Regions from separate parts of the Mycobacterium heckeshornense genome, predicted to be linked through region 2. Evidence: riboswitches for the same ligand, from Rfam matches in the RefSeq annotation. Region 2 holds a riboswitch; the other holds the start of a gene.
The links. A riboswitch is a leader RNA that binds a small molecule or an ion and turns the genes downstream of it on or off. The one in region 2 is predicted to bind cobalamin.

Region 1 (15,220 bases), 2.6 Mb from region 2:
CGCCGCGACGAAACCTGGCACGCCAAAGAGGAACTCGCGCGCTACGGGGTTCAGCCTGACTGGTTCCAGCTGGGCGATCGCGACCTGGCCACCCACTTGGTGCGCAGCCAGATGCTGCGAGCCGGCTACCCGCTCTCGCAGGTCACTGCGGCGCTGTGCGACCGCTGGCAGCCCGGGGCGCGCCTGCTGCCCGTCAGCGACGATCGCTGCGAAACCCACGCGGTCATCACCGATCCCGCTGACGGAAACCGACGTGCGATCCACTTCCAGGAATGGTGGGTGCGTCATCGTGCCCAAGTGCCGACCCACAGCTTCGCTTTCGTTGGCGCCGAAAACGCCAGCGCCGCACCCGAAGTCGTCGAGGCGATCACCCAGGCCGACATAATCATGCTGGCACCCTCGAACCCGGTCGTGAGCATCGGCGCCATACTGGCCATCCCCGGCATCCGGGCCGCGCTGCGCTCGACGTCGGCTCCGGTCGTCGGCTATTCGCCCATCATCGACGGAAAGCCGTTACGCGGCATGGCATATGAATGCCTCACCGTGATCGGTGTTAAATGCAGCGCAGAGGCCGTGGGCCAACATTACGGGGCTCGCCGGGCGACGGGGATTCTCGACTGCTGGTTGGTCCACGAGAGCGATCGCGCCGAAATCGACGGCGTCGCAGTTCGACCCATACCGCTGCTGATGAGTGACCCTAAAGCAACGGCCGACATGGTCAGCGCGGGGCTGGAACTCGCAGGTGTGGCAGCATGAGCAGCGTGACGGCCGGTCACGGTGCCGCGTCGACTGTCGAGATCATCCCCGTCACCGGCCTCCCCGAATTCCGGCCCGGCGACAACCTGGCCGCGGCAATTGCCCAGGCTGCGCCCTGGCTGCACGACGGCGACGTCGTGGTGGTCACCAGCAAGGTGGTGTCCAAATGCGAGGGCCGCATCGTGTCGGCACCGGAAGATGTCGAAGCGCGAGACCAGCTGCGGCGCAAGCTGATCGACGAAGAATCGGTTCGTGTGCTGGCCCGCAAGGGCCGTACGTTGATCACCGAGAACCGGCTCGGGCTGGTGCAGGCCGCGGCCGGGGTGGACGGCTCCAATGTCGGTGCAGCCGAGCTGGCCCTGCTGCCTGTCGACCCGGACGTCAGTGCCGGCACCCTGCGTGCCGGGCTGCGTGAACGGCTCGGGGTCACCGTCGCGGTGGTAATCACCGACACCATGGGCCGCGCATGGCGCAACGGCCAGACCGACGCTGCCGTGGGCTCAGCCGGTCTGGCCGTGTTGCACAGTTACGCCGGAATCACCGACCCGCACGGTAACGAATTGGTGGTCACGGAAATCGCCGTTGCCGACGAAATCGCCGCGGCAGCCGATCTGGTCAAGGGCAAACTCACCGCGATACCGGTGGCCGTGGTGCGCGGACTGCACATCACCGATGACGGGTCGACGGCACGGCGACTGATCCGCGCGGGAACCGAAGACCTGTTCTGGCTGGGCACCGCCGAAGCGCTCGAACAGGGCCGCCGGCAGGCCCAGCTGCTGCGCCGCTCCGTGCGTCGGTTCAGCGAACAGCCCGTGCCCGCGCACCTGATCGAAGACGCGGTCGCCGAAGCGCTGACCGCGCCGGCCCCCCATCACACCCGGCCGGCGCGGTTCGTGTGGCTGCAGACCCCGGAGCTGCGCGTGAGGCTGCTGGACCGCATGCGCGACAAGTGGTGGGCCGACCTCGCTGGCGACAGAAAATCCCCCGATGCCATTGCGCGGCGGGTGGCGCGCGGCCAGATCCTCTATGACGCACCGGAAGTCGTCATTCCGATGCTGGTGCCCGACGGTGCACACAGTTATCCCGATGCTGCCCGCACCGCCGCCGAGCACACCATGTTCACCGTCGCGGTCGGCGCGGCCGTGCAGGCGCTGCTGGTTGCGCTGGCGGTGCGTGGGGTGGGCAGCTGCTGGATCGGCTCGACCATCTTCGCTGCTGACATCGTGCGCGCTGAACTGGAGCTGCCAGGTGACTGGGAACCGTTGGGCGCCATCGCTATTGGCTATCCGACCGAGCCGACATCCCCTCGGCCGCCAGCACCGCTGGACGGCTTGCTGGTGCGCAAGTGAGCGTCCGCGACTCCGCGATCTCGCTGCTCACCGGCTGGCGTGCCCCTGATCCGGCCCAGGAGTCATTGCGCCACGCGGTGCTGGCTTTTGTGCATGCCCGCGACGACGCCTGCAGCCGCGACTGTGTGCCCGGCCATGTCACCGCATCGACGCTGGTGATCGACGCCACCGGGAGCCAGACGCTGCTCACCTTGCACCCGCGGCTGGGCCGCTGGGTACAGCTTGGCGGGCATTGCGACGACGATGACGACGACATCGTCGACGCGGCACTGCGGGAAGCCAGCGAAGAATCCGGGATCGCCGGCCTGCGCATCCATCCCGAACTCATGGCCGTGCATGTCCACCCGGTCACCTGCTCGCTCGGTGTACCAACCCGTCACCTCGATCTGCAATTCGTGGCCCGCGCACCCGCGGGCGCGCAAATCGAGATCAGCGAGGAGTCGTTGGACTTGCGATGGTGGCCCGTCGACGCCCTACCAGAAAATGCCGATTACGCACTGGCGCAGCTGGTTTCATTCGCACAGAACCGCGCCGCAGGTGAACTTATACCTGACGCTGATGGCGCGAGATAAGTACCCAGTCGGCAGCAAAATGCTCAAACGTCAGAGGAGTAGCGAATCCCCCCGTCGGGAATGAACACCCCGGGCCATACCCGCGCACCACGCAAGAGCTCACACCGTGCACCAATGTCGGCCCCGTCGCCGATCACCCCGTCGCGGATCAGTGCCCGCGGGCCGATGCGGGCACCGAAACCGATGATTGACCGCTCGATCACGCTGCCTGCCTCGACCCGCACACCGTCGAAAATCACCGCGCCATCCAGCCGGGCGCCCGGGCCGATTTCGGCGCCCCGCCCCACGACAGTGCCGCCGATCAGCACCGCTCCCGGCGACACGGCGGCGCCGTCGTGCACCAACTGCTCACCGTGGTGGCCGCGCAGTGCCGGTGACGGTGCGATACCACGCACCAGGTCCGCCGAGCCCCGCACAAAGTCTTCCGGCGTGCCCATGTCCCGCCAGTAGCTGGCGTCGACATAGCCGCAGATCCTGACCCCGTCGGAAAGCAAGGCCGGGAACACCTCGCGCTCGACGGAGACTTCGCGGCCGCGCGGAATCCGGTCGATGATCTCCCGGGCAAAGACATAGCAGCCCGCGTTGATCTGATCGGTCGGCGGATCTTGTGTCTTCTCCAAAAATGCTGTGACCCTGCCGTTTTCAGTCGGAACACAGCCAAATGCTCGCGGATCGGAGACCCGCACCAGATGCAGGGTCACATCGGCTCGGTTAGCGCGGTGATACTCCAGCAGCTGGTGCAGGTCGGCGCCGGCGAGCACATCGCCGTTGAACACCATCACGGTGTCGTGCCGCAGCTGCGCGGCGACGTTGGCGATGGCCCCGCCGGTGCCCAGGGGGCGTTCCTCGGTGACGTATTCGATCTGCAGGCCCAGCTTGGAGCCGTCGCCGAACTCCGCCTCGAACACCGCGGGCTGGTAGGAGGTGCCCAGGACGACGTGCTCGATCCCGGCCGCGGCGATCCGCGACAACAGGTGGGTCAACAACGGCAACCCGGCGATCGGCAGCATCGGCTTGGGCGCCGACAGCGTCAACGGTCGCAGCCGGGTGCCTTTGCCGCCGACCAGGACCACCGCGTCCACTTCGGGGTGTGTCACCGTGCCCGCCGCCCTTCTGCGAGTCTCCGCCGCGAGCTGCGCACCAATACGCGTTCGCGCGCCGCCAACCCGGCCCGCATCGCCCATCGCAGCGGAGCCCGCCACCAACCAGAATGCCGATCGGCAAGGAATATATAGGTGCTTTTGTGGTGGGCGGCAAGGCTGCTGGCCGGATCGGTACCGGTGACGTGGCCTTGGTGATGCAGCACCTCGGCCGTCGGCACATAGACGTTTTGCCAGCCCGCTTTGGCCAGCCGGTCGCCGAGATCGACGTCCTCGAAATACATGAAGTACCGCTCGTCGAAGCCGCCGACCTGCTCGAAAGCCTCTCGGCGCACCAGCAGGCACGACCCCGACAGCCAGCCCACGGGCCGTTCGGTGGGTTCCAGCCGCTCCTGACGGTATGCCGTCGACCAGGGATTGTTCCGCCAGACAGGACCGACGACGGCGTGCATGCCGCCGCGAAACAGACTGGGCAGGTGACGCGCCGACGGGTACACCGCCCCGTCGGGGTCCCGGATGAGCGGGCCCAGCGTGGCCGCCCTGGGCCACCGGGCGGCGGCCTCCAGCAGTGCGTCGATGCTCCCGGGGCCCCACTGCACGTCCGGGTTGGCGACCACCACCCACTCGTCGGCAGCCCCCCCTTCGTCAGCGAGGCGGGCCATCGCGCGATTGACCGCCGTTCCATATCCGAGGTTGCCGCCGGTGTCGAACAGCCGCACGTTGGGGTAACGCTCGACCGCGGCTTGCGGTGCTCCGTCGGTGGAGCCGTTGTCGGCCATCAGCACCCTCACCGGCCGGTCGGTGGCCAACGACAGCGAGGCCAGGAAACGCTCCAGGTGCGGACCCGGCGAGTAGGTCACGGTGACGACCTGCAGCACGTCACTCACGGGTAGAGGGTAACGGTCTGGAGGCGATCGCAAGCGCGGCGGAGCCGGGCGCGGCGGGTCGCCGACCGTCGGCCCTGGAGGCGATCGCAAGCGCGGCGGAGCCGGGCGCAGCGGGTCGCCGACCGTCGGCCTATGCGCTCAAGGCAGCGGCCAGCGCGTCCCGCCATCCCCGCAGCGGTGTCAGTCCTGCCCGGGCCGACAGCCGGTTTGACAGCGCGGAATACGCCGGCCGACGCGCCGGGCGCGGCTTGTGGTCACTGCTGACCGGCCGCACCCGATCGGGATCGGCGCCGAGTTCTTCGAACACGGCGCGGGCTTGCTCATACCGGGTGACCGCGCCGTCGTTGGCGGCATGCACAACCGGGGCGCGCACCTTGCCGTCGGCCACCTCCAGCAGGGCCGCGCACAAGTCCGCGACATAGGTCGGTGACCCGGTCTGGTCGTCGACCACTTCCACGATGCCGTCGCGGGCAGCCAGCCGGCGCATGACGGCCACGAAATCCTTGCCGCTGCCGCCGGTGTAGACCCAGGCGGTGCGCACCACAGTGGCCTGCGGCAGCATCGCCAGCACAGCCAGCTCACCGGACAGCTTGGTTTGCCCGTACACACTGAGCGGACCGGTTTCGTCGCCGGGCTCATATGGACGCGGCGACGACCCGCCGAACTCCCCGCTGAACACATAGTCGGTCGAAATATGGATCATGCCCGCACCGGCGTGGGCACATGCCCGTGCGATGTACTCCGGGCCGGCCACGTTGACCGCGCGGGCAGTCGCCTCGTCGCTCTCCGCCCCGTCGACATCGGTGTAGGCCGCGCAGTTGATCACCACGTCGCCGCCCTCGATGATCCGCCGGGCAGCGTCGGGGTCGGTGATATTCCATTGCGACGACGTCAGCGCCAGCACGTTTCGCCCCTGGCGGATGGCCTCGGCCGCCAGAAAGCTGCCCACCTGCCCACCGGCACCGGTGATCACGATCCTGCGCGACATGTTTTGAGTCTGGCACGCCGAGCGGAGACCTATCCCCCTCTACGGCTGTTACGGAAGTAATCTGAAGTGATGCCTGCGCAACGTGTGGTCCGCGCCGTTGCCACCGTGGCGGCCGTTGCCGTCGTTCTCGGGACCGGCGTGGCATGGAGCAGAGTCCGATCGTTCGAAGACGGGATCTTCCACATGTTCGCGCCCTCCCTGGGCCGGGGCGGCGACGACGGTGCGATCGATATTTTGCTGGTCGGGATGGACAGTCGCACCGACGCGCATGGCAACCCGCTCTCCGCGCAGGAATTGGCGACACTGCGGGCCGGTGACGAAACGGCGACCAATACCGACACGATCATCTTGGTCCGCGTGCCCAACAACGGGAAGTCAGCCACCGCGATCTCGATCCCGCGCGACTCGTATGTCTTGGCACCGGGATTGGGCAAGACCAAGATCAACGGCGTCTACGGCCAGGTCCGCGAAGAAAAGCGGGTCAGCCTGGTCCAATCCGGCGTCCCCGAAACCGAGGCCGAAGCGCGCGGCACCGAGGCCGGCCGCGAGGCCTTGATCAAGACGGTCGCCGATCTCACCGGCGTCACCGTCGACCACTATGCCGAGATCGGACTGTTGGGTTTCGCGTTGATCACCGATGCGCTCGGCGGCGTCGACGTGTGCCTCAAAGAGCCTGTGTACGAACCTCTTTCGGGCGCTGATTTTCCGGCCGGCTGGCAAAGGCTCAACGGCCCGCAAGCGCTCAGCTTCGTGCGCCAACGTCACGACCTGCCCCGAGGCGACCTGGACCGGGTGGTGCGCCAGCAGGTGGTCATGGCGAACCTGGCCCACAAGGTGCTCTCCGGTAAGACGCTGTCGAGTCCCGCCACGCTGGACCGGCTGCAGGGCGCCATCCAGCGGTCGGTGGTGCTCTCTTCTGGTTGGGACATCATGGATTTCGTCAAGCAGCTGCAGAAGCTGGCCGCCGGCAATGTCGCGTTCGCCACTATCCCGGTGCTCGACGAAGCCGGCTGGAGCGACGACGGAATGCAAAGCGTGGTGCGAGTCGACCCGCATCAGGTCCAAGAGTGGGTAGCCGGCCTGCTGCACGACCAGGACCAGGGCAAGACCGAGGAACTGGCCTACACGCCGGCCAAGACGACCGCGGACGTACTCAACGACACCGACATCAACGGTCTGGCCGCGGCGGTGTCAGAATTTCTGGTGGACAAGGGATTTACCGCCGGAACCGTCGCGAATAACGAAGCCGGGCACGTCAAGAACAGCCAAGTGCGCGCCGCCAAAGCCGATGACCTGGGGGCCCGACAGGTCGCCAAAGAGCTCGGCGGGCTGCCCGTCGTCGCCGACCCGGCGGTGCCCGCAGGATCGGTGCGGGTGGTACTGGCCAACGACTACACCGGCCCCGGCTCCGGCCTCGACGCCACCACCTCGACGACGTCGACGGGGTCGGCTTCGCACTCGCGCTCAGCGGGCGGGCCAGCCACCGCAAGCACCGCACCCCCACCGTCGCCGATACTGACCGCCGGCGCGGATCGCCCCGAATGCGTCAACTGACGTGACCAATCTCAGCGAAGCGATCCTGGACCCGATGCTGCGCACCGACCCGGTCGGACCGCGCATCACCTACTACGACGACGCCAGCGGTGAGCGCATCGAACTCTCGGCCGCAACTTTGGCCAACTGGGCAGCCAAAACCGGCAATTTGCTGCGCGACGAGCTCGGCACCGTTGCGGGCGGCCGGGTCGCGGTATTGCTCCCGCCGCACTGGCAAACGGCGGCGGTGTGTTTCGGCGTGTGGTGGGTCGGGGCCGAGGTGGTATTTGGCGCCCCGGCCGACATCGCATTGTGCACGTCAGCGCGGCTGCCTGAGGCCGACGCCACCGGCGCCAGCGAGGTGGCGGTGCTGTCGCTGGATCCCTTCGGGCGCCCGGCCCGGGATCTACCGGTCGGCGTCACCGACTACGCCACTGCGGTCCGGGTGCACGCCGACCAGATCGCCGCAGAGCGCCGTCCCGGACTCGCGCTGGCGGGCAGGTCTGTCGATGAGGTGCGCACCGCCTGCCGGACAGCGGCTGCGACCCGAGGTCTGACGCCGACGGATCGGGTGCTCTCGACGAAGTCGTGGGCGACGCCCGACGAGCTGGTCGACGGTCTGCTGGCCATCCTCGCCGTCGGCGCATCGCTGGTGCAAGTGGCCAACCCCGATCCGGCGGCGTTGCCGCGCAGGATCCAGACCGAGAAGGTCACCCGTGTCCTCGAGTGACGACCCCCTGCTCCCCGACCGGCTGGACACATATTGGTATCGCAATATTTCTATGTTAGCGTCGTCGGGAGGACTGACCGGAGCCGAAGGAAGGTTAGACGATGGTCGTGCACGGGCTACTCGGGAAGGCGGCCACAACGGTGGTGACCGGACTGGCCGGGGTGACCGCCTATGAGCTGCTGCGAAAAGCATTGGCAAAAGCCCCGTTACACGAAACCGCGGTGGCGGCCGCGGAGTGGGGCTTGCGCGGGACCCGGCGCGCGGAGGAAGCAGCCGAATCGGCCCGGCTCAAGCTCGCCGATGTGATGGCCGAGGCCCGGGAACGCATCGGCGAAGAGGCGCCTACCCCGGCGATCAGCGATGCCGACCAGCACCAACACTGATCCGTCGGTCGTTTCCGACGCGGCTGGCCGCATGCGGGTCGACGTCCCCTGGGTGCGGTGCAACCCGCGTCGTGCGGTCGCGGTCGAAGAGGCCGTGGACCGCCAAGACGGCGTGCGCGTCGTGCACGCCTACCCCCGCACCGGGTCCGTCGTCGTCTGGTATTCGCCGAGGCGGTGTGATCGTTCGGCGGTGCTGGCGGCGATCAAGGAAGCCGCGCACACTGCCGCCGAGCTGATCCCGGCCCGTGCGCCGCATTCATCGGAGATCCGCAACGCCGACGTGCTGCGCATGGTGATCGGCGGTGTGGCGCTGGCGTTGCTGGGCGTGCGCCGCTACGTGTTCGCCCGCCCGCCGCTGCTCGGACCGACCGGTCGGCTCGCCGCCACCGGCGTCACGATCTTCACGGGATATCCGTTCCTGCGCGGCGCCCTGCGCTCGTTCCGGTCCGGCCGCGCCGGAACCGATGCTTTGGTGTCCGCCGCGACGGTGGCCAGCCTGGTGCTGCGGGAGAACGTCGTGGCGCTCACCGTGCTATGGCTGTTGAATATCGGTGAGTACCTTCAAGATCTGACACTGCGCCGGACCCGGCGCGCCATCTCGGATCTACTGCGCGGCAGCGCCGACACCGCGTGGATCCGCCTGAGCGACGGCAACGAGGTTCAGGTGCCGATCGATACCGTGCAGATCGGCGACGAGGTGGTGGTCCACGACCACGTGGCGATCCCGGTCGACGGCGAGGTGGTCGACGGGGAGGCGGTCGTCGACCAATCTGCCATCACCGGGGAGACCCTGCCCGTCAGCGTGCTCGTCGGCTCGATGGTGCACGCCGGCTCGGTGGTAATGCGGGGCCGGCTCGTGGTGCGTGCCCGCGCGGTGGGCAGTCAGACGGCGATCGGGCGCATCATCACCCGTGTCGAGGAGGCTCAGCACGACCGGGCCCCGATTCAGACTGTCGGCGAAAACTTTTCGCGCCGCTTCGTGCCGACGTCGTTCATCGTGTCGGCGCTTACCTTGGCGATCACCGGCGACGTCCGGCGTGCGATGACCATGCTGCTGGTGGCCTGCCCATGCGCGGTGGGGCTGGCCACCCCGACCGCGATCAGCGCGGCCATCGGCAACGGTGCCCGCCGGGGCATCCTGATCAAAGGCGGCTCTCACCTCGAAGAGGCGGGACGGGTAGACGCCATCGTCTTCGACAAGACCGGCACCCTTACCGTTGGTCGACCGGTGGTGACGAATATCATTGCTATGCACGATGATTGGGAGCCTGAACAGGTCCTGGCCTATGCGGCCAGCTCAGAGATCCACTCCCGTCATCCGCTGGCGGAGGCGGTGATCCGCTCGACCGAAGAACGGCACATCACGATCCCGCCGCACGAGGAATGCGAGGTCCTGGTCGGGCTCGGCATGCGGATGTGGGCCGACGGACGTACGCTGCTGCTGGGCAGTCCGTCCCTGCTGGAGTCCGAAAACGTCGCCGTATCAAGGGAAGCGGCGGAGTGGGTAGACAAGCTGCGGCGCCAGGCCGAGACCCCACTGCTGCTCGCGGTGGATGGCATGTTGGTCGGACTGATCAGCCTGCGCGACGAAATCCGCCCAGAAGCGCCTGACGTGCTCAATAAGCTGCGCGCCAATGGAATTCGCCGCATTGTTATGCTTACCGGCGACCACCCAGAGATCGCCGCGGTCGTCGCCCGCGAGCTGGACATCGACGAGTGGCGCGCCGAAGTGCTGCCGGAGGACAAGCTCGAAGTGGTGCGCCAGCTGCAAGACGAGGGCCACGTGGTGGGCATGGTTGGCGACGGCATCAACGACGCACCGGCACTGGCGGCTGCCGACATCGGAATCGCTATGGGGCTGGCCGGAACCGATGTCGCGGTGGAGACCGCCGATGTCGCGCTGGCCAACGATGACCTGCAGCGCCTGCTCGACGTGCGGGATTTGGGGGCCCGGGCGGTCGAAGTCATCCGGGAGAACTACGGCATGTCGATCGCGGTCAACGCCGCCGGGTTGATGATCGGTGCCGGCGGCGCGTTGTCGCCAGTGCTTGCCGCGATTTTGCACAATGCGTCTTCGGTCGCGGTGGTCGCCAACAGTTCCCGACTGATCCGCTACCGCCTCGACTAAATGCGGGCGACCTGATCGCTTACTTGCGAACGGTATGCAACAATGACGCCCGTAAGGCGATGACGACGCAGGAAGCCGGTGCGAATCCGGCGCGGTCCCGCCACTGTCATCGGGGAGCGACCCTCAACAGCCACGGCCGCGAGCTGGAAGGCGAGGCGAGCAGCGATCCGAGAGCCAGGACACTCGCGTCATCGCGTCCTGCGACCCCGGGGCGGTGTACCCCGAGAGAGCTGACCGACGTCCATGCCACGTCTTGCATGGGTGGCCGTCGTCATGGCCGCCTGTCTGGCGCTTATTGCGGGCGCCTGCGCGACCCCGCCGGATACCGGCACGCGCTTGAATCCTGCGTGCATTAGCGACTTCAAGCCGGACACCGACTACTTCCCGGACAAGTCGACGGTCACCGATGCCACGAATTTCACGATCAGCTACCACCTCAGCTACCAGGTCCTGACCGTCAAGCAGCCCTATCCGAATGCCGCCCCTGAGTCGTATGTGCTGGTGCGCTGCGGCGCGCCGCGCCCGCTGCTGGCCGGTGAGCTAACGCACGCCCGGCAGATAACGGTGCCGGTCACGACCATGTATTCGGCTTCGACAACCCACCTCGGCATGATCGCAGAACTCGACCAAACCGATGTGGTCAGCGGCGTGGCGACTGCCGCGAACGTCGTCAGTCCGCGACTGCGCCAACGAATTGCTACCGGCCATATCGCCGAGTTCGCGCCCGGTGGGCAGGTCGATATCGAGACGGTGATTGCCGCCCATCCCGATGTGTTGGTGACCCAGGGCACCGACGACCCGAGCTACGCCAAGCTGCGCGACGCCGGCGTCGGCGTGATCGCCGATGCCGAATGGCTGGAACCCACTCCGCTGGGCCGGGCCGAGTGGGTCAAGGTGTTCGCCGCGCTGACCGGCACCGAGAAGAAGGCGGGCGAGCTCTACCGCACGCTGCGCGACGAGTACCGCAAGGTCGCCGCGAAGACCACGGGCGTCCGGCCCGTCGACGTGCTGCCCGGCGAGATGTATCACGGTGTCTGGTCGATGCCCGCCGGCGGCGACTATGCCGGCCGGCTGATTGCCGACGCGGGCGGCAGCTACCCGTGGGCGGACGACAAGCGCGCGGGAAGCCTGCAGCTGAACTTCGAATCGGTCTTCGCCAAGGCCGGGCAGGCACCGCTGTGGCTGGTCATCAGCAATTGGACGACCCTCAATGACGCTCTGGCACAAGACAACCGGTACACCGAGTTGACGGCAATGCGTACTGGTCAGGTGTGGTCGGCTACGAAATCGCTTGGCCCGGGCGGCGGCAACGACTACTGGGAGCGCGGTGTGGCGCGCCCGGATCTCGTGCTGGGCGACCTCGTGGCGATCCTGCATCCCGACCTCGCCCCCGGCCACCAGTTCCAGTTTTACCGCCAGGTGATGCGGGCATGAGCCGCGCGTTGGTGGTGTGGACGACATTGGCCGGGGCCGTCGCTGCGCTGGCTCTGCTGGGGCTGGTCCTCGGCCCGGCGCGGGTGCCGCTGCCCGAGACCGTCCGGGTGCTCGTCGGTGCTCAGGCAGCCGACCCGCGCTGGCAGGTGATCGTGACAAGCATACGGCTGCCGCGGGTCCTCACCGCGATCGCTGCGGGCGCCGGGCTCGCGATCGCGGGGCTGCAGATGCAGACACTGTTTCGCAACACCCTCGCCGACCCGTACGTGCTCGGTGTCAGTTCCGGTGCGAGCCTTGGGGTTTCCGTCACGGTAATCGGTAGCGGATCCGGCTTCACGGTGGGGCTGGCCGGAGCCGGTCGCGCCGGCGTGGTTCTCGCCGCCGCAGCCGGCGCCGCACTGGTGCTGGCCACGGTCCTGGTGCTTGCGCGGTGGGTGCGCTCGCCGGCGACCCTGTTGCTGGTCGGCGTCATGGTGGGCTCGGCGAGCACCGCGGTCGTCAGCGTGTTGCTGGTCTGCGCAGATCCGCAGCGGGTGCAGCAGTACCTGCTGTGGGGGCTGGGCAGCTTCGCCAGCACAACGTGGGCGGATCTGCGGCTGCTGCTGCCCGTCGTCGCGTCGGGATTGGTGGCGGCAGCGCTAATAGTGCGCCCCTTGAACGCCCTGCTGCTCGGCGAGGCCTACGCGCGCACCATGGGCGTCGACGTGCGGCGGATCCGGCTCACCACTGTCGCGTCGGCGTCGCTGCTGGCTGGGGCCACGACGGCGTTCTGCGGCCCGATCGCGTTTCTTGGTTTGGTAGTGCCACATCTGGCTCGGCTGGCCGTAGGCAGCTCCGATCACCGGCTCGTCTTGCCGACGGCGGTCTTGCTGGGCGCCGCCGTCGCGCTGGGATGCGGGCTCGTCAATCAGCTTCCCGGCAATGGTGCGGTACTTCCGGTCAATGCGGTCACCGCGCTGATCGGTGCCCCGATTGTCGTCCTCGTGCTGCTGCGCAGTCACCGCGGGGTGGTGATGCCGCAGTGATCGAACTGCATGACCTCGCCATCGGCTACCGCGGCCGGCGCCGTACCAGCGTGGTCGCGGCCGGCCTGCACGGCAGCGCCTTTCGGGGCGAGCTCACCGTGCTGCTGGGTCCCAACGGCTGCGGCAAGTCCACCCTGATCCGCACGCTGTGCCGACTGCAGCCCGCCCTTAGCGGCCACGTACGGCTCGACGGCAAGGATCTGGCCGCGCTGGCGCCCGGTGAGCTCTGCCGCCGAGTCGCGGTGGTGCTAACCGACCGCTTCGACCCGGGCCTGTTGTCGGCGAGGGAACTCGTTGGCCTCGGCCGCATCCCGCATCTGGGCCCGACAGCCAGGCCGACACGCGGCGACCACGCCGTCGTCGGCTGGGCGTTGCAAGCGGTAGGCGCCGCGCACTTGGCCGACCGGCCGGCGGCCGACCTCTCCGACGGCGAACGGCAACGAGTTCTGATCGCCCGCGCGCTGGCCCAGCAGCCGTCGGCGCTGCTGCTCGACGAGCCGACCGCCTTTCTGGACGTCGGGTCCCGCGCCGGGTTGGTGGCGGTGCTGCGCAGCCTGGCCCGACGTCGGCGACTGGCGATCGTGATGTCCACGCACGACTTGGAACTGGCGCTGCGGGCCGCCGATCGGGTGTGGCTGCTGGGCCCAGACGGCACGCTCGCCGACGCGATCCCCGAAGATCTCCTGCTCTCCGGGCGCGTCGGCTCAGTATTCGGCAGCGACACAGTGCATTTCGACTCAGCAAACGGAACGTTCATGGTACGGAACAGCGGCGGGCGGTGCGCCCGCGTTGACGCGCCCGAACGGCTGCATGCTGCCTTTGAACGCGTGCTCGCCAGGGAAGGCTGGCGTATCGGCGAACCCGCCGAAATTGTCGTCACCGCAGCGGAACCGGACCGGATCACTGTGCGTACCGCAGGCTGCGCCACTCCCGTCCCGCTGGACAGCCTGCCTGCGCAGCTTCGCGCGCTTCCGTCCAGCGCGCATCGCTGCGCACCGCAGCCCCTCACCCTAGCGGTGCTCGCCCAATTAGCTTCCGTCAGCACATATTTCGTCATCGGCACCGGACCGTGCGACCAACGCTGGCGGCCTGTATCCCAGCTGTATACCGACACCGAGGCACTCGGCGCCGTCGTCGGTCGGGTTCAGGCGCGCATCGACACCTCGGAGCGCCGCGTGGCAGTGTCGACGTTCTTCTTCGACTTCGCCGCGCGGCTGTGGTCAGTCGGGCTGGGCGCGCTGGTGCGCCACCGACTGCTGCTCGATCTGGCTACCGAGCAGCTGTTGTTCCGGGAGACCGACGGCAGGATTGAGCTGCATATCGAACATCCCATCGCCTGGCAGGGTGACGACTTAGCGCCGATGCTGGCCGACATCGTGTTGGAGACGCACCTCATTCCGCTCACCGTCGCGCTGCGCCGCCTCGGACCGATCTCGCCGCGGCTGCTCCGCGGCAACGCCGCGTCAGCGCTGCTCGGCGCCGCCCGGGTCCTGGGCGGTGACGCCACACAGCTGGCTCAAAGATTGTGTGCCGATCAAAGGCTCAGCGGCACAATCCGCTTCGGCGATACCGGCTACCGCCGAACCAGCTGCTGCCTGTATTACCGCACACCTGGCGGCGGGTTGTGCGGCGACTGCGTGTTCACGACCAAGCCTGACGAACGCAGAAAGGTGACACCATGACCGACACCACCCCTCCCATCGTCGAAACCGAAGGCGGCGGGCGAGAACAGCGTTGGCCGCTGCCCGTCGATGAGCACAGCCTGCTCGAGCTGATCCGCCTGTGCTTCGAAGAGTATTGGGACGAAATCTGGTTCGGCGTCATCATGGAGGGCGCGGCCTGGGAAGTGGCGGCGCCAAACCCGCCCAAGCGAATCTCGATGCACGACGGATATGCCACCGTCGACTTCGGTCGCTGGCATTTCCACCTGTGCATCGGCGAGCACCGGGCGAGTGGGCCAGAGCTGGGCCGGATCCGCAAGTGCACGCACGCCGAGCTTTATCGCCGCATCGGGGCCGATGATTACCCCACCTCGTGGGGTGTGCGCCTGTTCAACGGGCGTAACGAACAGATGATGACGCTGCTGCTGCCTAACCCATTTTTGACCAACGACCAGCAGATCCGCGATCAACCGGTCTGGGAACAACTCGAACTGTGGGATCGGTTGCGGGCCAAGTATCTAGGGCTGGACCCTGATCCAGTCGACCGCGCGGGCAAGGGTTTTCGGCACGAAAGACAGGAAACCCGATGAGCTCACCGATCTGGCTGGCCTCGCCGCCGGAGGTGCATTCGGCGCTGCTGAGCAGCGGCCCGGGCCCGGGCCCGTTGCTGGAGT
Region 2 (15,220 bases):
GGCGATGCCGACCCGCCCGCACAACAGGCGGGGTTATGCGTTCCGCAGCATCGAAGTCGCTGAGGCCGACCCGGTCGTGGAGCCACAGCAGCGGTCCGGGTGCCCACCAATTCCATCGGCCGACAACGTGCATGAACGCCGGGACCAGCACCATCCGCACCAAGGTGGCATCAACCAGCACGGCAAGTGTCAGTCCGACGCCGAACATCCGCATGAACGACACCTGTGCAGCGATCAGCCCCGCGAACGATATCGACATCACCAGCGCCGCCGCCGTGATCACCCGGCCGGTGCGGGCCACCCCAAGCGCGACGCTCTCGTCGTTGCCCGCCCGGCTGCGATCGGAGCGCAGCCAGTACTCGCGGATCCGCGAAACCAGGAATACTTCGTAGTCCATCGACAGACCGAACGCCACGCAGAACATCAGCAGCGGCATGTTGACCTCCAGCGTGCCGCTGGGTGTCGTCCCGAGCGCGCCCAGATGACCGTCCTGGAAAATCCAGGCCAGCGCGCCGAACGCCGCGGTCAGCGACAACACGTTGAGCACCAGCGCCTTCAGCGGTAGCACCACGCTGCCGGTCAGCAAAAACAGCAGTACGAAGCTGATGACGGCGATCAAACCCAACACCAGCGGCAGTCGGGTCACCAGGGCCTTGACGCTGTCATGGTTGATCTGCGCCAGCCCGGCCATCTGCACGGGCCGGCCGGCCGGCCCGGCCACGGCATGCAACCGGTCCAGCTGGGTGTTCGAGGCTTGTGAGAATAGCGGTGCGGTGCTGGCGACGGTCAAAAACGCACTGCCATCGGCGAACCCGGCAGCCGCGGCCGGCGGTCCGACACGCTTGCCGGCTACGAAGGTTCCGGTCGGGGCGGTGACCGCCGACACGTCCGGCACCCGCGACAGATCGGCGGCGTAGCGCTCAACATCGCCGGGGCGCAGGCCTTTAGCGTCCGGGATCGCGATGGGCACCGCCATCGCCGAGTCGTCCGCGAAGTCGTTGCGCAACTGGTCACCGACCTGGTGCGCCGAGGCCGACCGGGGCAGCACCCGATCGTCGGGAAACCCCCACTTCACACCGAGAAACGGCGCACCGGCCAGCACGAGCAGCGCGACCGCCGCCAAACCGATCGGCACCGTGCGACGCATCACGAATTTGGTTGAGCGATACCAGAACAGCTGCTCCACCGGTTTGCGGGCCGGATCGGCGCGGCGCAGCACTCGGCGAATCAGCACCCGCACGTTCAGCGCGTCCAGCCGCGGCCCTAACAGCACGATCGCCGCCGGGGCCACCACGATCGCCGCGACCGCCACGAACGCCACGGTGGCGATGCCGGCGTAGGCGAACGACTTCAGGAAGTACATCGGGAACAGCACCATCACCGCCATCGACAACGCGACGGTGGTCGCCGAAAACAGCACGGTGCGCCCCGCGGTGGCCATGGTGCGGATCAGGGCCTGATCCGGCGGCGCACCGTCGCCCAGCTCGTCGCGATAGCGGCTGATGATCAGCAAGGTGTAGTCGATCGCCAGCGCCAGTCCCATCGCAGTGCTCAAGTTGAGCGCGTACGTCGAGACGTCGGTGGTAAACGAAATCAGCCGCAGCACCGACATCGAACCGACAATGGCCAACCCGCCCAGCATCACCGGCAGCACCGCCGCCAGCAGCCCACCGAAGACCCACACCAGCACCACAAAGCTCAACGGGATCGCAATCGATTCCATCAGCAGCAGGTCACGCTCGTTCTGCTGGTTGATCTGGGCGTAGACCATCGCTACGCCGCCGGCACGGATGGTCACACCGTCTCGACCGGTAATTCCGTGCACCACCTGGTCAGCCAGCGCCTTGGCGTACTTTTGCGCGTTGTTCTCCCCGCCCGTGAGGTTCGCGACGATCAACCCCGACTTGCCGTCTTTGGTAACCAGCCCAGCCGCAGCCGGTGGTGGCGAGGTCCACGGCGACGACACATTGAACACGTGCGGTGACCCCTGCAGCTCGCCCACGACATCGGTGCCGACACGGCGGGCCAGCGGGCTGTCGGCTCCGGCGGGTGCGGTCACCACGATGAGCAGCTTTTGGTCGCTTTGCCCAAACTTGTCGGTCAGCAGCCGGATGGCCTGTGCCGATTCCGACGTCGGATCCTGGAAGCCGCCGGCCGACAGGGTCTTGGTGACCGGGATCCCGAAGACGGCGGCACCAGCCAAGATCAGGGCGGCAACGGCAAGGATTCGCCGCGGCGCGGCGAGGGCGAATCGGGCGAGTCCCTGCAACATGTCGGGTCCTTCCACCACCGGCATCGGTCGCGGTTTTCGGCCCTCGACGTCCGTCGCGCCGGCCCGCCGTCCAATATCCGCGGTAACTTATCAGCGATAAGTCAAGGGTGTCAACGACGACTCTTCGCACGCTTGTGGTGGACACGAACGGACAACCCGGCCGGTTCACGGTCCACGTCGCATCGACCCTACCCGGCGGTAAGATTGCCAACGTTTTCCGAACCGTGACTCACTGATTCCTTAATGGTGACCCATACGCTCAAGGCATGTGGATCGACGACTCGAGTGGCGACGTCATCAAAGCTGACTTCGAGGCTCTCTACCACGGCGACATGCTGGTAGAAGGTGAAACCTCCGAGCAGCTCGACGACTGGCACCCACTGCCCACCGCGAGCTGAGCCGCGCTCACCGGACGCGCCCGGCAACGGCCGCGTCCACGATCTAGTCGTTTCCGGTTCTCGTCGTTCCCGCGCTATCGCGGTGCCATGCGGATGGCGCCGTCGAGGCGGATGACCTCGCCGTTAAGCATCGGATTCTCGACGATGTGCACGACCAGCGCACCGTACTCCTCCGGCTTGCCCAGCCGGCTGGGGTGCGGCACCTGCTTGCCGAGCGATTCTTTGGCCGGCTCCGGCAGGCCGGCCAGCAGCGGAGTGTCGAAGAGCCCGGGCGCGATGGTGACCACCCGGATAGCCTTGCTGGCCAGATCACGGGCGATAGGCAGCGTCATGCCGACCACGCCGCCCTTCGACGCGGAATAGGCGGCCTGGCCGATCTGGCCGTCGAACGCCGCCACCGACGCCGTGTTGATGATGACGCCGCGCTCCTCGCCGACCGGCTCAGTTTTCGCGATCCGCTCGGCGCCCAGTCGTAGCACGTTAAACGTGCCAATCAGGTTGACGTCCACGACCTTTCGGAACGCGTCAAGCGGGAAGACGCCATCCTTGCCCAGCACCCGAATCGCGTTGCCGGTGCCGGCGCAGTTGACGACGATGCGCAGCGGCCCCAGGCATTCCGCGATCTCGAGCGCCGACGTCACCGCTTTCTCGTCGGTGACGTCCGCCGGGGCGAATCGCGCGCGCTCGCCGAGCTCACGCACGACTTCCTCGCCTTTGAGGTCCAGCACCAACACCTGGGCACCGTGGTCAAGCAGGCATTTGGTGGTGGCCAGACCCAGTCCCGATGCGCCACCGGTGACCAGTGCTACGGCGTCTTTGATCTCCACCCGGTTCCTTTCTTTGTGCCGGTCAAGCGCTTTGGATCTACCGATCGGTCGCGGACTATACCCAGTCGGCCAGTACCGCTTCGGTATCAGACCCCGGCGGGCCCGCCGGCCGGGGCTGGTCCGGCACCGTCCGGGAAAACCGCGGCGCCGGCACCGGCTGCAGCCCGCCGTCCGACTGGTAGAAGGTGCGACGGGCGGTGATGTGCGGCTCGGTCTCGACTTCGCCGAACGACAGCACCGGCGTCACGCACGCGTCGGACTCGGCGAACACCGTGGCCCAATGGTCGCGATCTTTGGAGCCGATCACCTCGGCGATCCGGGCCCCGCAGCTCCGGCCAACGGCTGCGGTCGTTTTGCCCGGGCAAGTCGGCGCCGTCCAGGCCCAGGCCCTTGAGCAGTTCGGCGTAAAACTGCGGCTCGATTGCGCCCACCGCGACATAGCGGCCGTCGGCGCATTCGTAGGTGTCGTAGTAGGGGGGCACCGCCGTCGAGCATGTTGGTGCCGCGTTCGTCGGACCACATGCCCATCGCCCGCATCGCCCACATCATCTGGATCAGCACCGAGGACCCGTCGATCATCGCGGCGTCGATGACTTGCCCCTTGCCGGAAGCCTGCCGCTCCCACAGCGCCGCCAGAATGCCGACCAGCAAGAACATCGACCCGCCACCAAAGTCACCGACCAGATTCAGCGGCGGCACCGGTCGCTCGCCCGCGCGGCCGATCGCGTGCAGGACACCGTTGAGCGAGATGTAGTTGATGTCATGACCGGCCTGTTGGCTGCGCGGGCCGGTCTGACCCCAGCCCGTCATCCGCGCATAGATCAGCCGATCGTTGACCCGCGCGCAGTCCTCAGGGCCCAGGCCAAGCCGCTCGGTGACGCCCGGGCGATAACCCTCGATCAGCACGTCGGCCTTCGCGACCAGCCGCAGCACCAATTCCCGGCCCTCGTCGGACTTGAGGTCGGCGGTGACGAACCGGCGGTTACGCAGCATCGCGTCGCGGACCGGCCCACTGGCCGCGGTGGGCCGTTCAACGCGCACGACATCAGCGCCCAGGTCACCCAGAATCATCGCGGCATGCGGGCCCGGCCCGATGCCGGCCAGCTCAATCACCCGTAGACCCGCTAGCGGTCCAGCCATCACGCGACCTCCTTCTCACCCAGTGGCATCTTCGCAGCCGCCCTCGACGGCCGCGCGCCCCGGTCAGGTCAGGTCGCCTATGGTGATGCCCATGACCGCAATCAACTCCGGGATCGACGCGCTAACACCGGTCGCAGGCCTGTCCGTCACACTTGCCGATGGGGTGCTGTCGGTGATCATCGATCGCCCCGACAGCCTCAATTCGCTGACTACGCCGGTGCTGGCAGGGATTGCCGACGCGATGGAGCGCGCGGCCACCGATTCGCGGGTCAGGGTGGTCCGCCTGGGCGGAGCGGGCCGCGGCTTTAGTTCCGGCGCCGGGATGAGCGCCGAAGACGTGTCCGGCAGCGGCGGTCCGGGCGCCGAGATCATCGAGGAAGCCAACCGTGCGGTACGGGCGATCACCGCGCTGCCGCGACCGGTGGTGGCCGTCGTGCAGGGTCCCGCCGCCGGAGTGGGGGTATCGTTGGCCCTCGCGTGTGATCTTGTATTAGCTTCGGACGCAGCGTTTTTCATGCTCGCATTTACCAAAGTCGGCCTGATGCCGGACGGCGGTGCGTCGGCGCTGGTCGCGGCCTCGGTCGGCCGGACCCGGGCCATGCGGATGGCGCTGCTCGCCGAGCGATTGCCGGCCGCCGACGCGCTGGCGGCCGGTCTGGTCAGCGCCGTCTACCCCGCCGACCGGTTCGACGCCGAGGTCGACAAGGTGATCTCCGCGCTGCTGTCCGGGCCCGCGGTCGCGTTTGCGAAGACCAAAGACGCCATCAATGCGGCCACGCTCACCCAACTCGACACCGCGCTCGACCGAGAATTACGGGGGCAGGCAGTACTGTTGAAATCACCCGACTTCATCGAGGGCGCAACGGCTTTCCAGCAGCGTCGCGCACCGACCTTCACCGACAGCGTCTAAAACCCGAACAGCGGCGGCAGCGCCAGCAGCACGACCAGAGTCCACACGAAGTGGGTCAGTATCGGCGCCAGCACCCCACCCGTCGCGCGGCGCTCCCACGCGCACACCGTGCCGAGCACGATCGCGGCGAAGCCGAGCATCAAATTCTGGCTGGCCAGGGTGGCGGCGACGTACAAGATGGTCGAAACAAGGGCCGGATGGTGGCGGCCCAGTGCGGTGTAGAGCGCGCCGCGGTAAAACACCTCCTCCGCGATCGCGCCCAGCAATGCGATGGCCAGGGTCAACCGCCAGGAACCCTGACCGGCGAATTGCAGCACTCGAATGATCAACTCCGACACTGCCGGAATTTCCCGGGCGATTGCCCCGCCGGCAACGAAGACACCCCCCAGCAACAGCCCGATTGTCGCCCCGCTGATCACTGGGCGCTGATTGCGGCCCCGCCAGCAGATGCCGCCCAGATGCAGCGGCCCGGAGGCGAAGGCCCCGACCACCCACAGCGCCGCCAATGCCGCGGTCAGCCAGTAGAAACTCGCTTCGCCCGGGTGACGGTTCATCGACAGACCGAGCATCACCGCGCCGAGCACCAAAATCACCGCGACGACGACACGCCGACGGCGCACCACCGAGGGCGGTTCATGGTGTGGCACAGCGACATTGGTGATGGCGCGACGGATCTCGTCGAGCGCGCTGGTCGGGGGTCGGGTACTGACGTCGGTCATGCGGAGCGCACCTTGGGCGTGAGAGTGATCAGTAGGTCGAGGCCCATTCGCAACGCACCCGCCAGCGGCCCCGGGACCGTGTCGACCAACTTCAGCGTCGGACGCGCGATGCGCGGTGTCACCGCGCGCGCCACCTGCCGGAGGCGCAGAGCGTCGCCACCAGCCCACACCGGATCGCTGTCGGCGAGGTGGTGCGGGTCGACCAACGCGTTGACGGGCCGCGGCGGCGGGCTGGACAACGCCAGCTCGATCGCGGTGTCGACGGCCAGCAGGCCGCCGGGCGGGTCGGGAACCCGTTCGCGCAGCCGGGCATCGGCGGCAAGCATCGGGTGGGCCAGCGACTCCACCAGATCCGCAGCCAGGCCGTCGGGCACCGGCAGCGCCAGTGCGGTGAACCGCGACGCCACTGCGGTGTCGACACCCCGGACCGGCAGACCCGTGTGCCATTTCCCGGCGATACGCGCGTACGTCTTGAGCAATTCCCGGTAGGAGGTGGTGTCGGGGCCGCAGATGTCGTAGGCTCCGGCCGCCACCTGCTCTGAATCGGCCGCAGCAACCAGGTAATACAGCACATCGCGGACCGAAATAGGGTCAATCGGGTTATCCATCCAGGCCGGCATCGGCATTATCGGGAACCGGTCGCCGACGTAGCGCAGCATCTCGAACGACGTCGACCCGGCGCCGAGGATCATCGCGGCCCCCAGCCATACCAGTTCGGGGCCCCCCTCGACGCTGAGCGCATCGGCCACCTCGGCACGGCTGGCTAGATGCTCGGAGAGATCGTCGCCGTCGGGCAGGAAGCCGCCCAGATAGACGATGCGACGCACGCCCGCTTCCTTGGCCGCTGTCGCGACGTTGGCGGCCGCGGCTTGGTCAACATCTCGAAAACCGGGCTGGCCGAGCGCGTGCACCAGGTAATACACGACGTCGACGGGCCCGGACTCGGCGAACGCGTGACGAGCCGATGCGGGGTTGGACGCGTCAAGCACCACCGGTGTGACGTCGTCAACCCACCCCAGCCGACGAAGACGCGACGGATTGCGGGCAGCGGCGGCCACTTCGTGGCCTTCGGCAAGAAGCGCAGTGGCAAGGCGTGACCCGATGTAGCCGGTGGCACCCGTGACCAGGATCCGCACACCGTCCAACCTAGCGACGACGGCCGGTGGCGGTGGCAAATTTGTTCTGCCCTGGGCGGGGGTGGGCGATACGCCTTGGTTGAACTGACCGCGACGCGCGCCCGTCACTCCGGTATGGACACCTCCAACCTCGATACCATGACGGGATGGGTTCGGTGACGCCCCGTCGGCAATCACCGCGGGCCGCCATGCCGGCAAGTCCTTCCGTCGCAGCGGTTGCCGTCGACTTCCCGCCGCACCGGCACAGCCAAGACGAGATCGTCGCGACACTTGCGGGCTTCGCCGGCCCGGAGTTTCACCGATTCGCCACCAGCAGCGGGGTTCAGGCCCGCCACCTCGCATTGCCACTGTCGCGGTACGCCCAGCTGAGCGGATTTACCGAGGCGAATGACGCGTTCATCGAGATCGCGCTCGAGCTCGGTGAGCGAACGCTGCTGTCCGCCTTCGATGCTGCCAAGGTCAAACCGTCCGACATCGACATCATCTTTTCGACGACGGTAACCGGGCTCGCGGTGCCGACGTTAGAGGCGCGGCTGGCCACCCGAATCGGCTTGCGACCCGACGTCAAACGGGTGCCGCTGTTCGGCCTGGGTTGTGTCGCCGGTGCCACGGGCATCGCGCGAATGAACGACTACCTGCGCGCGTTTCCCGATCAGGTCGCCGCGTTGCTCGCGGTCGAACTGTGCACGCTGACCATTCAGCGCCACGACCGTTCCATAGCCAATCTGGTCGCTTCCAGCCTGTTCGCCGACGGCGCTGCCGCGGTGGTCGCGACCGGGGCCGAACGAGGGCAGTTCGGGCCGCGAGTGCTGGCCACCCGAAGCCGGATCTATCCGGAGACCGAGGACGTCATGGGCTGGCGCATCGGCAGTGACGGGTTCCAGATCATGTTGTCGGTCGAAGTCGCGACCGTGACCGAAAAGTATCTCGCCGACGATGTCCGCAACTTCCTCGCCGACCACGGACTCACGGTCGCGGACGTCTCGACATGGGTGTGCCATCCGGGCGGGCCGCGGGTGATCGAGGCGGTCGAAAACGTGTTGGACCTGCCCGCGGACGCACTGGACCAGACCCGCAAGTCGTTGCGCGACAACGGCAATCTCTCGTCGGTGTCTGTGCTGGATGTGCTTCGCGCAACGATGGCCGAGCCGCCACCGCCGGGATCTCTCGGGCTGATGATCGCGATGGGGCCGGCGTTTTGCTCGGAACTCGTGCTGCTCGGCTGGTAGGCCGTGTACTACCTGCTGATCCTGTCGGTCGGCATCGAACGCCTGGCGGAGCTGATCGTATCCAGGCGCAACGCGCGGTGGGCTTTTGCGCACGGCGGCAAAGAGTTCGGCCGCAACCATTATCCGGCGATGGTCACCCTGCACACTGCGCTGCTGCTCGGCTGCGTGGTTGAGGTTTGGTTGCTGCATCGGCCCTTTGTCGGGTGGCTGGGCTGGCCGATGCTCGGCGTGGCCGCACTGAGCCAGGCCCTTCGCTGGTGGTGCGTGACAGCGCTGGGCCGGCGCTGGAACACCCGGGTGATCGTGGTGCGGCAAGCGCCGCTGGTGCGACGCGGCCCGTACCGCTGGCTTCGCCACCCGAACTACGTGGCGGTGGCGGCTGAAGGCCTGGCGTTGCCGCTGGTGCACACCGCGTGGTTGACCGCGGTCGTATTCACACTGGCCAACGCGGTGTTGCTGCGGGTACGTATCCGGGTCGAGAACGCGGCGCTGGGCTACGCATGACCTATGACGCTGATCTGCTGGTGGTCGGCGGCGGCCCGGCCGGCCTCGCCACGGCGTTGCACGCGCGCGCCCGAGGGCTTTCGGTTATCGTCGCCGAGCCGCGGGACAGCCCGATCGACAAAGCATGCGGCGAGGGTCTGATGCCCGCTGGGCTGACCGCGCTGACGGCGCTGGGCATCGACCCGGCCGGCCTGCCGCTCCGCGGAATCGCCTACGTCACCGAGCAGCGCCGTGCGGAGGCGTTGTTCCGCAGCGGATCGGGCCGCGGCGTGCGTCGCACCACGCTGCATGCCGCGTTGGCGGCCCGCGCCAAAGAACAAGACGCGGAATGGATCCGGACACGTGTCACCGCCGTCGAGCAAGATGCCTGCGGGGTCGCCGCCGGTGGTGTCCGCGCCAAATGGTTGGTGGGGGCCGACGGTCTGCATTCGACGATCCGGCGGGCCGCGGCAATCACCGCAGTGGCCGGAACGCCACGGCGCTTCGGCGTGCGCTGGCACTTTCGCGTGCCGGCGTGGTCGGAGCTCGTCGAGGTGCATTGGTCGCCCTGGGGTGAGGCGTATGTGACACCGGTCGAACCGGACCTGGTCGGTGTGGCAATCCTGTCCCGGCATCGACCTGACCTGGCGTGGTTTCCTTGGCTGGCAAGCCATTTGCGGGGCGCGCAGCCTGGGCCGGCCCGCGGCTGCGGTCCCCTGCGTCAAGTGGTGTCCCGCCGCGTCGCCGGACGGGTGCTGTTGGTGGGAGATGCCGCCGGATACGAGGACGCATTGACCGGGGAGGGCATCAGCCTGGCCGTCAGGCAGGCCGCGGCGGCCGTGACCGCTATCGTCAACGACGACCCGTGGTCGTATGAGGCGGCATGGCGGCGGATTACCCGCACCTACCGGCTGCTGACCCGCGGGCTGGTGCTGGCCGGCGCGCCACGTCCGGCCCGGCGTGCCATCGTGCCTGCGTGCGGGTTGCTACCCGGTGTTTTCAACCGTGTAGTGAATGCCCTCGCACAGTGAAATTAACTGTGTCAGCGCGCCTTCCAGACCGGTTGGCGTTTCTCGGCAAACGCCAGAGGTCCTTCCCTGGCGTCCTCGGACTTCAATAGTGCACGGAACTCGTGCTGTGTGCGCGCCCAGCCCGGCTCCTCGTCGGGGATGACGCCGTCGTCGGCCCCGTAGGCGATCCGCTTGCTGGCCTGCACCGACAGCGGCGCGTTGACGGTGACCCGCTCGGCCAGTGCCAGGGCGGCTTCCAACACCGTGCCGTCGGGAACGACCCGGTTGATCAGGCCCCACTTGAGCGCCTCCGCGGCGCTGATCGGCTCACCGGTCAGCAGCATCTCCAGTGCGACCTTGCGGGGAAGCTGGTGCACGATCCGGAACACGCCGCCGGCGCCGGCGATCAATCCGACCTTGACCTCCGGCAGACCGAATTTCGCGCGCTCCTCGCCCACCACCAGGTCGCTCGCCAGCGCCAGCTCGGTACCACCGCCCAGCGCGGTGCCGTTGACCGCGGCGATCGTCGGCTTGTCGATGAAGTGACGCACATACCCGGCGAAACCCCATTCAGGATGATCGGGGTGATAAAGGTTTTCCCGGCGCGAAATCGCCTTGAGATCGGCTCCGGCACAAAATGATTTGTCGCCGGCGCCGGTGATCACCACCGCCCTGATCTCGGGATCTTGTTGAGCCTGTTCGAGGGCGTCGCCGACGGCGGTGCTGACCGCGCTGTTGACGGCGTTGCGGGCCTCGGGACGGTTGATCGTGATGACCATGACGTCGCCCCGCCGCTCAACGAGCGCCGCGGGTTGGGTGCCGGTGACAGTCACAGCAATTCCACAATCGTCGCGTTGGCCTGTCCGCCGCCTTCGCACATGGTTTGCAGGCCGTAGCGAATTCCCTTGTCCCGCATGTGGTAGAGCAGCGTGGTCATAATGCGCGCCCCCGAGCCGCCGAGCGGATGGCCAAGCGCGATAGCCCCGCCGTTAGGGTTGAGCTTCTTCTCGTCGGCGCCGATGTCGTGCAGCCAGGCCAGCGGCACCGGCGCGAACGCCTCGTTGACCTCGTAGGCCCCGATGTCATCCAGGCTCAGCCCGGAGCGTTTCAACGCTTTCTGGGTGGCCGGGATCGGCGCGGTCAACATGATCACCGGGTCGGCGCCGGCCAGCGTCGCAGTGTGGACCTTGGCGATCGCTTTGAGCCCCAACGACTTCGCCTTCTCCGCCGACATGAACAACACGGCTGCAGCGCCGTCGGAGATCTGGCTGGAGTTGCCGGCGTGGATCACGCCGTCTTCTTTGAAGGCCGGTTTGAGCTCGGCCATCTTCTCGATCGTGGTGCCCCGGCGAATGCCTTCGTCTTTGAGCACGACATTGCCGTCCTGGTCTTTGATCGCCACGATCTGATCATCGAACGCACCGGAATCTTGAGCGGCAGCGGCTTTCTCGTGGGAGCCCAGAGAGAACTCGTCGAGCGTGGTGCGGTCGAAACCCCAACGCTCCGCGATCATCTCCGCGCCGATGCCCTGGTTGGGGATCGCGCCATCATAGCGGCTCAGGAAGCCGTCGGGGAACGGCCTGCCGCCGTTGGCCAACGAGGAACCCATCGGGACCCTCGACATCGATTCGACGCCACCGGCGACGACGACGTCATAGTGGCCGGCGACTACGCCCGCGGCGGCAAAGTGGATTGACTGCTGGCTGGATCCGCACTGGCGGTCGACGGTGACACCCGGAACGGTTTCCGGCCAGCCCGCCGTCAACAACGCAGTGCGGGCGATGTCAAGGGCCTGCTCCCCGGCTTGCATCACGCATCCCCAGATCACATCGTCGACGATCTCGGGGTCGACTCCGGCCCGCTCGATTAGCCCGTTGAGCACCTGCGCGGACAACTCAGCGGGATGCACGCCGGACAGCCCACCGTTGCGCTTGCCGATCGGTGAGCGCACTGCCTCGACGATGACGGCTTCAGCCATGACAATTCTCCTTCGACGAGAGGTTGTGCCTCGATTGTTGACCAACCCGTTGGACGGTGCGCGACTGGGGTCGCACGGGATGGCCAGCTGCAGTGTCACGCGCCGGAAACCGCGCTGCGGGCGGGCCCAGCGAGGTCGCCGGCACAACCGGGTAACCTCTATTGCGCAGCTGGTCTGCCGGCATGCGTGCCGGCACCGAGCGAGGCAGGTTGATCCTGTCTCGCGAGAGGGAACCCGGTGAGAATCCGGGACTGTCCCGCAGCGGTATGCAGGAACGACCGCCGTCATCAGCACTGGTCGCCCGACTGGGAAGCGACGGCCACTAGGAGCACCCGGTGCGTGCCTGCGAGTCCGAAGACCTGCCGGCTGTGCCGGATGCGCCGCGTCCGGCGGCTCATCGCCTCGTGGAATGGGCGGATGGCCGCATCGGTTGTAGTGCCGTGCGTCCGTCTGGCGATGACCACCACGTCGAGTGAAGGACGAGATTGTGACCGCTCAACCGTTTACCGCCACCATCACCGGCTCGCCTCGCATCGGCCCGCGCCGCGAACTCAAGCGCGCGACCGAAGGTTATTGGGCCGGACGGACCAGCCGCTCCGAGCTGGAATCCGTCGCCGCCTCCCTGCGTCGTGACGCGTGGTCGAGCTTGGTCGCCGCCGGCCTGGACTCGGTGCCGGTGAACACTTTTTCCTACTACGACCTGATGCTCGACACGGCGGTCATGCTCGGCGCGCTGCCGCCGCGGGTGCATGACGTGCCCGACGAATTGGACCGCTACTTCGCCGCGGCCCGGGGCACCGAGGACATCGCGCCGCTGGAGATGACCAAGTGGTTCGACACCAACTACCACTACCTGGTTCCAGAGATTTCCCCGGCCACCCGGTTCACGCTGAACCCTGCCAAGGTGGTCGCGGAGCTGAAAGAGGCTCTGCAGCAGGGTATTCCAGCGCGCCCTGTGATTATTGGGCCGATCACCTTCCTGCTGTTGAGCAAGGCGGTGGATGGCGCCGGCGCACCCATCGACCGCATCGACGAACTGATCCCGGTCTACTGCGAGCTGCTGTCGCTGCTGGCCGACGCCGGGGCGGCATGGGTGCAGTTCGACGAGCCGGTGCTGGTGACCGATATCAGCGCTGACGCGCCCGTGTTGGCCCAACGGGTGTACAGCGCGCTGGGATCGGTGCCGGCCCGCCCGGCGATCCACGTCGCCACCTACTTCGGGGACCCGGGCGAGGCTTTACCGGCGCTGGCCCGCACGCCGGTCGAGGCGATCGGCGTCGACCTGGTCGCGGGTGCCACCGCCGCCGTGGCAGCGGTGCCCGAGTTGGCCGGCAAGACGCTGGTGGCCGGGATCGTCGACGGACGCAACGTGTGGCGCACCGACCTGGAAGCAGCGCTGAGCCGGCTGGCCACTTTACTCGGGTCGGTGGGATCGCTGGCGGTATCGACGTCCTGCTCGACCCTGCACGTGCCCTACACGCTGGCCTTCGAGACCGAGTTGGACGACAACCTGCGCAGCTGGCTGGCCTTCGGCGCCGAGAAAGTACGCGAAGTCGTCACGCTGGCGCGGGCCTTGCGCGACGGGCGCGAGGCGGTGGCCGCCGAAATCGCTGCCTCCAACGCCGCGGTCGCGTCGCGCCGCTCCGATCCGCGGCTGCGCAACGAACAAGTCCGGGCCCGCATCGACGCGATCCTCGCGGCGGGAATCCAACGGGGGCCCTCGGCGCAGCGGCGAGCCACCCAGAATGCTCGGCTGCACCTGCCGCCGCTGCCGACCACCACGATTGGCTCCTATCCGCAGACGCCCGAGATCCGCAAGACCCGCGCGGCGTTCCGGGCCGGCGAGATAGACGAGGCCGAGTACGTCCGGCGGATGAAGGCCGAGATCGCGGCGGTCATCGCGCTGCAGGAACGACTCGGCCTGGACGTGTTGGTGCATGGCGAGCCGGAACGCAACGACATGGTGCAGTACTTCGCCGAGCAGCTCGACGGGTTCGTCGCCACCCAGAACGGCTGGGTGCAGTCCTACGGCAGCCGCTGCGTGCGCCCGCCGATCCTTTACGGCGATGTCGCGCGGCCGCATCCGATGACGGTCGAGTGGATTACCTACGCGCAGTCGCTCACCGACAAACCGGTCAAGGGCATGCTGACCGGGCCGGTGACGATCCTGGCGTGGTCGTTCGTGCGTGACGACCAGCCGCTGGCCGACACGGCGTACCAGATCGCATTGGCGATCCGCGACGAGACCATCGATCTGCAATCGGCGGGCATCGGGATCATTCAGGTCGACGAGCCGGCGCTGCGCGAGTTGCTGCCGCTGCGCCGCGCCGCGCAGGACGACTACCTGAGGTGGGCGGTCGGCGCGTTTCGGCTGGCGACGTCGGGCGTATCGGACTCGACGCAGATCCACACACATCTGTGTTATTCGGAGTTCGGTGAGGTGATCGGCGCGATCGCCGATCTGGACGCCGACGTGACGTCAATCGAGGCGGCGCGCTCGCATATGGAGGTACTCGACGATCTCAACGCCGCGGGGTTCGCCAACAGCGTCGGGCCGGGCGTGTACGACATCCACTCACCACGGGTGCCCAGCACCGAGGAGATCGCCGCGTCGCTACGGGCAGCGTTGCAAGCCGTTCCCCCGCAACGACTATGGGTAAACCCCGACTGCGGCCTGAAAACGCGTACCGCCGAAGAGGTGACAGCATCGCTGCGAAACATGGTCGCAGCGGCGGCAAAGGTGCGCAGCGAAGCCGCCTAGCCCGAGGTAGTTCGCGAATGTGAAACTGTTGCGGAAAAAGATGCCCGATTTCGCAACAGTTTCACACTCGGCGCGAGTCCAGCCCTTCGGCGCGGTGCTCGTAGACATGCACCGGGACGGTGTCGTCCCACGGTTGCCGGGTGACCATGTCGGCCACCCGCACATAGCCGCGCTCGAATTCGCCGGTGGCTGCGTCAACTAACCGGTACTCCTGGGTTTGGCGGTGGATGGGTTGGGCGTCGAGCAGGACGACGCGCACCTCACCGGGCTCGAAGTGGCACCGCTGCTGCATGGCGGCGATCAGTTGTTCGTTGTGCATGTGGCCGTCGCCGAAGTTCCAGCCGATCGCGGTGGAAC

Region 1: it holds a riboswitch for cobalamin, as region 2 does, so the genes downstream of both, MHEC_RS18545 (ABC transporter substrate-binding protein) here and metE (5-methyltetrahydropteroyltriglutamate--homocysteine S-methyltransferase) in region 2, are expected to answer to the same signal.

Annotation. Positions count from the first base shown of each region.
Region 1 covers NZ_AP024237.1:3,833,104-3,848,323, forward strand. The annotation lists gene cofD (2-phospho-L-lactate transferase) at 1-756, shown strand, start outside; gene MHEC_RS18495 (coenzyme F420-0:L-glutamate ligase) at 753-2,105, shown strand; gene MHEC_RS18500 (NUDIX hydrolase) at 2,102-2,677, shown strand; gene manB (mannose-1-phosphate guanylyltransferase) at 2,701-3,774, opposite strand; gene MHEC_RS18510 (glycosyltransferase family 2 protein) at 3,771-4,664, opposite strand; gene rfbD (dTDP-4-dehydrorhamnose reductase) at 4,795-5,652, opposite strand; gene MHEC_RS18525 (LCP family protein) at 5,719-7,206, shown strand; gene MHEC_RS18530 (TIGR03089 family protein) at 7,241-7,915, shown strand; gene MHEC_RS18535 (DUF1490 family protein) at 8,017-8,298, shown strand; gene ctpC (manganese-exporting P-type ATPase CtpC) at 8,276-10,426, shown strand; cobalamin riboswitch at 10,455-10,631, shown strand; gene MHEC_RS18545 (ABC transporter substrate-binding protein) at 10,670-11,860, shown strand; gene MHEC_RS18550 (FecCD family ABC transporter permease) at 11,857-12,885, shown strand; gene MHEC_RS18555 (ATP-binding cassette domain-containing protein) at 12,882-14,567, shown strand; gene MHEC_RS18560 (DUF7676 family protein) at 14,564-15,136, shown strand; gene MHEC_RS18565 (PPE family protein) at 15,133-15,220, shown strand, end outside.
Region 2 covers NZ_AP024237.1:1,242,681-1,257,900, reverse strand. The annotation lists gene MHEC_RS06130 (MMPL family transporter) at 1-2,272, opposite strand, end outside; gene MHEC_RS24685 (hypothetical protein) at 2,539-2,670, shown strand; gene MHEC_RS06125 (3-hydroxyacyl-CoA dehydrogenase) at 2,745-3,497, opposite strand; partial or broken gene MHEC_RS06120 (CaiB/BaiF CoA transferase family protein) at 3,553-4,637, opposite strand; gene MHEC_RS06115 (enoyl-CoA hydratase) at 4,729-5,547, shown strand; gene MHEC_RS06110 (CPBP family intramembrane glutamic endopeptidase) at 5,544-6,266, opposite strand; gene MHEC_RS06105 (NAD(P)H-binding protein) at 6,263-7,402, opposite strand; gene MHEC_RS06100 (type III polyketide synthase) at 7,591-8,631, shown strand; gene MHEC_RS06095 (isoprenylcysteine carboxyl methyltransferase family protein) at 8,635-9,135, shown strand; gene MHEC_RS06090 (NAD(P)/FAD-dependent oxidoreductase) at 9,132-10,145, shown strand; gene MHEC_RS06085 (enoyl-CoA hydratase-related protein) at 10,157-10,903, opposite strand; gene MHEC_RS06080 (thiolase family protein) at 10,954-12,102, opposite strand; cobalamin riboswitch at 12,256-12,483, shown strand; gene metE (5-methyltetrahydropteroyltriglutamate--homocysteine S-methyltransferase) at 12,590-14,863, shown strand; gene MHEC_RS06070 (DUF3556 domain-containing protein) at 14,925-15,220, opposite strand, start outside.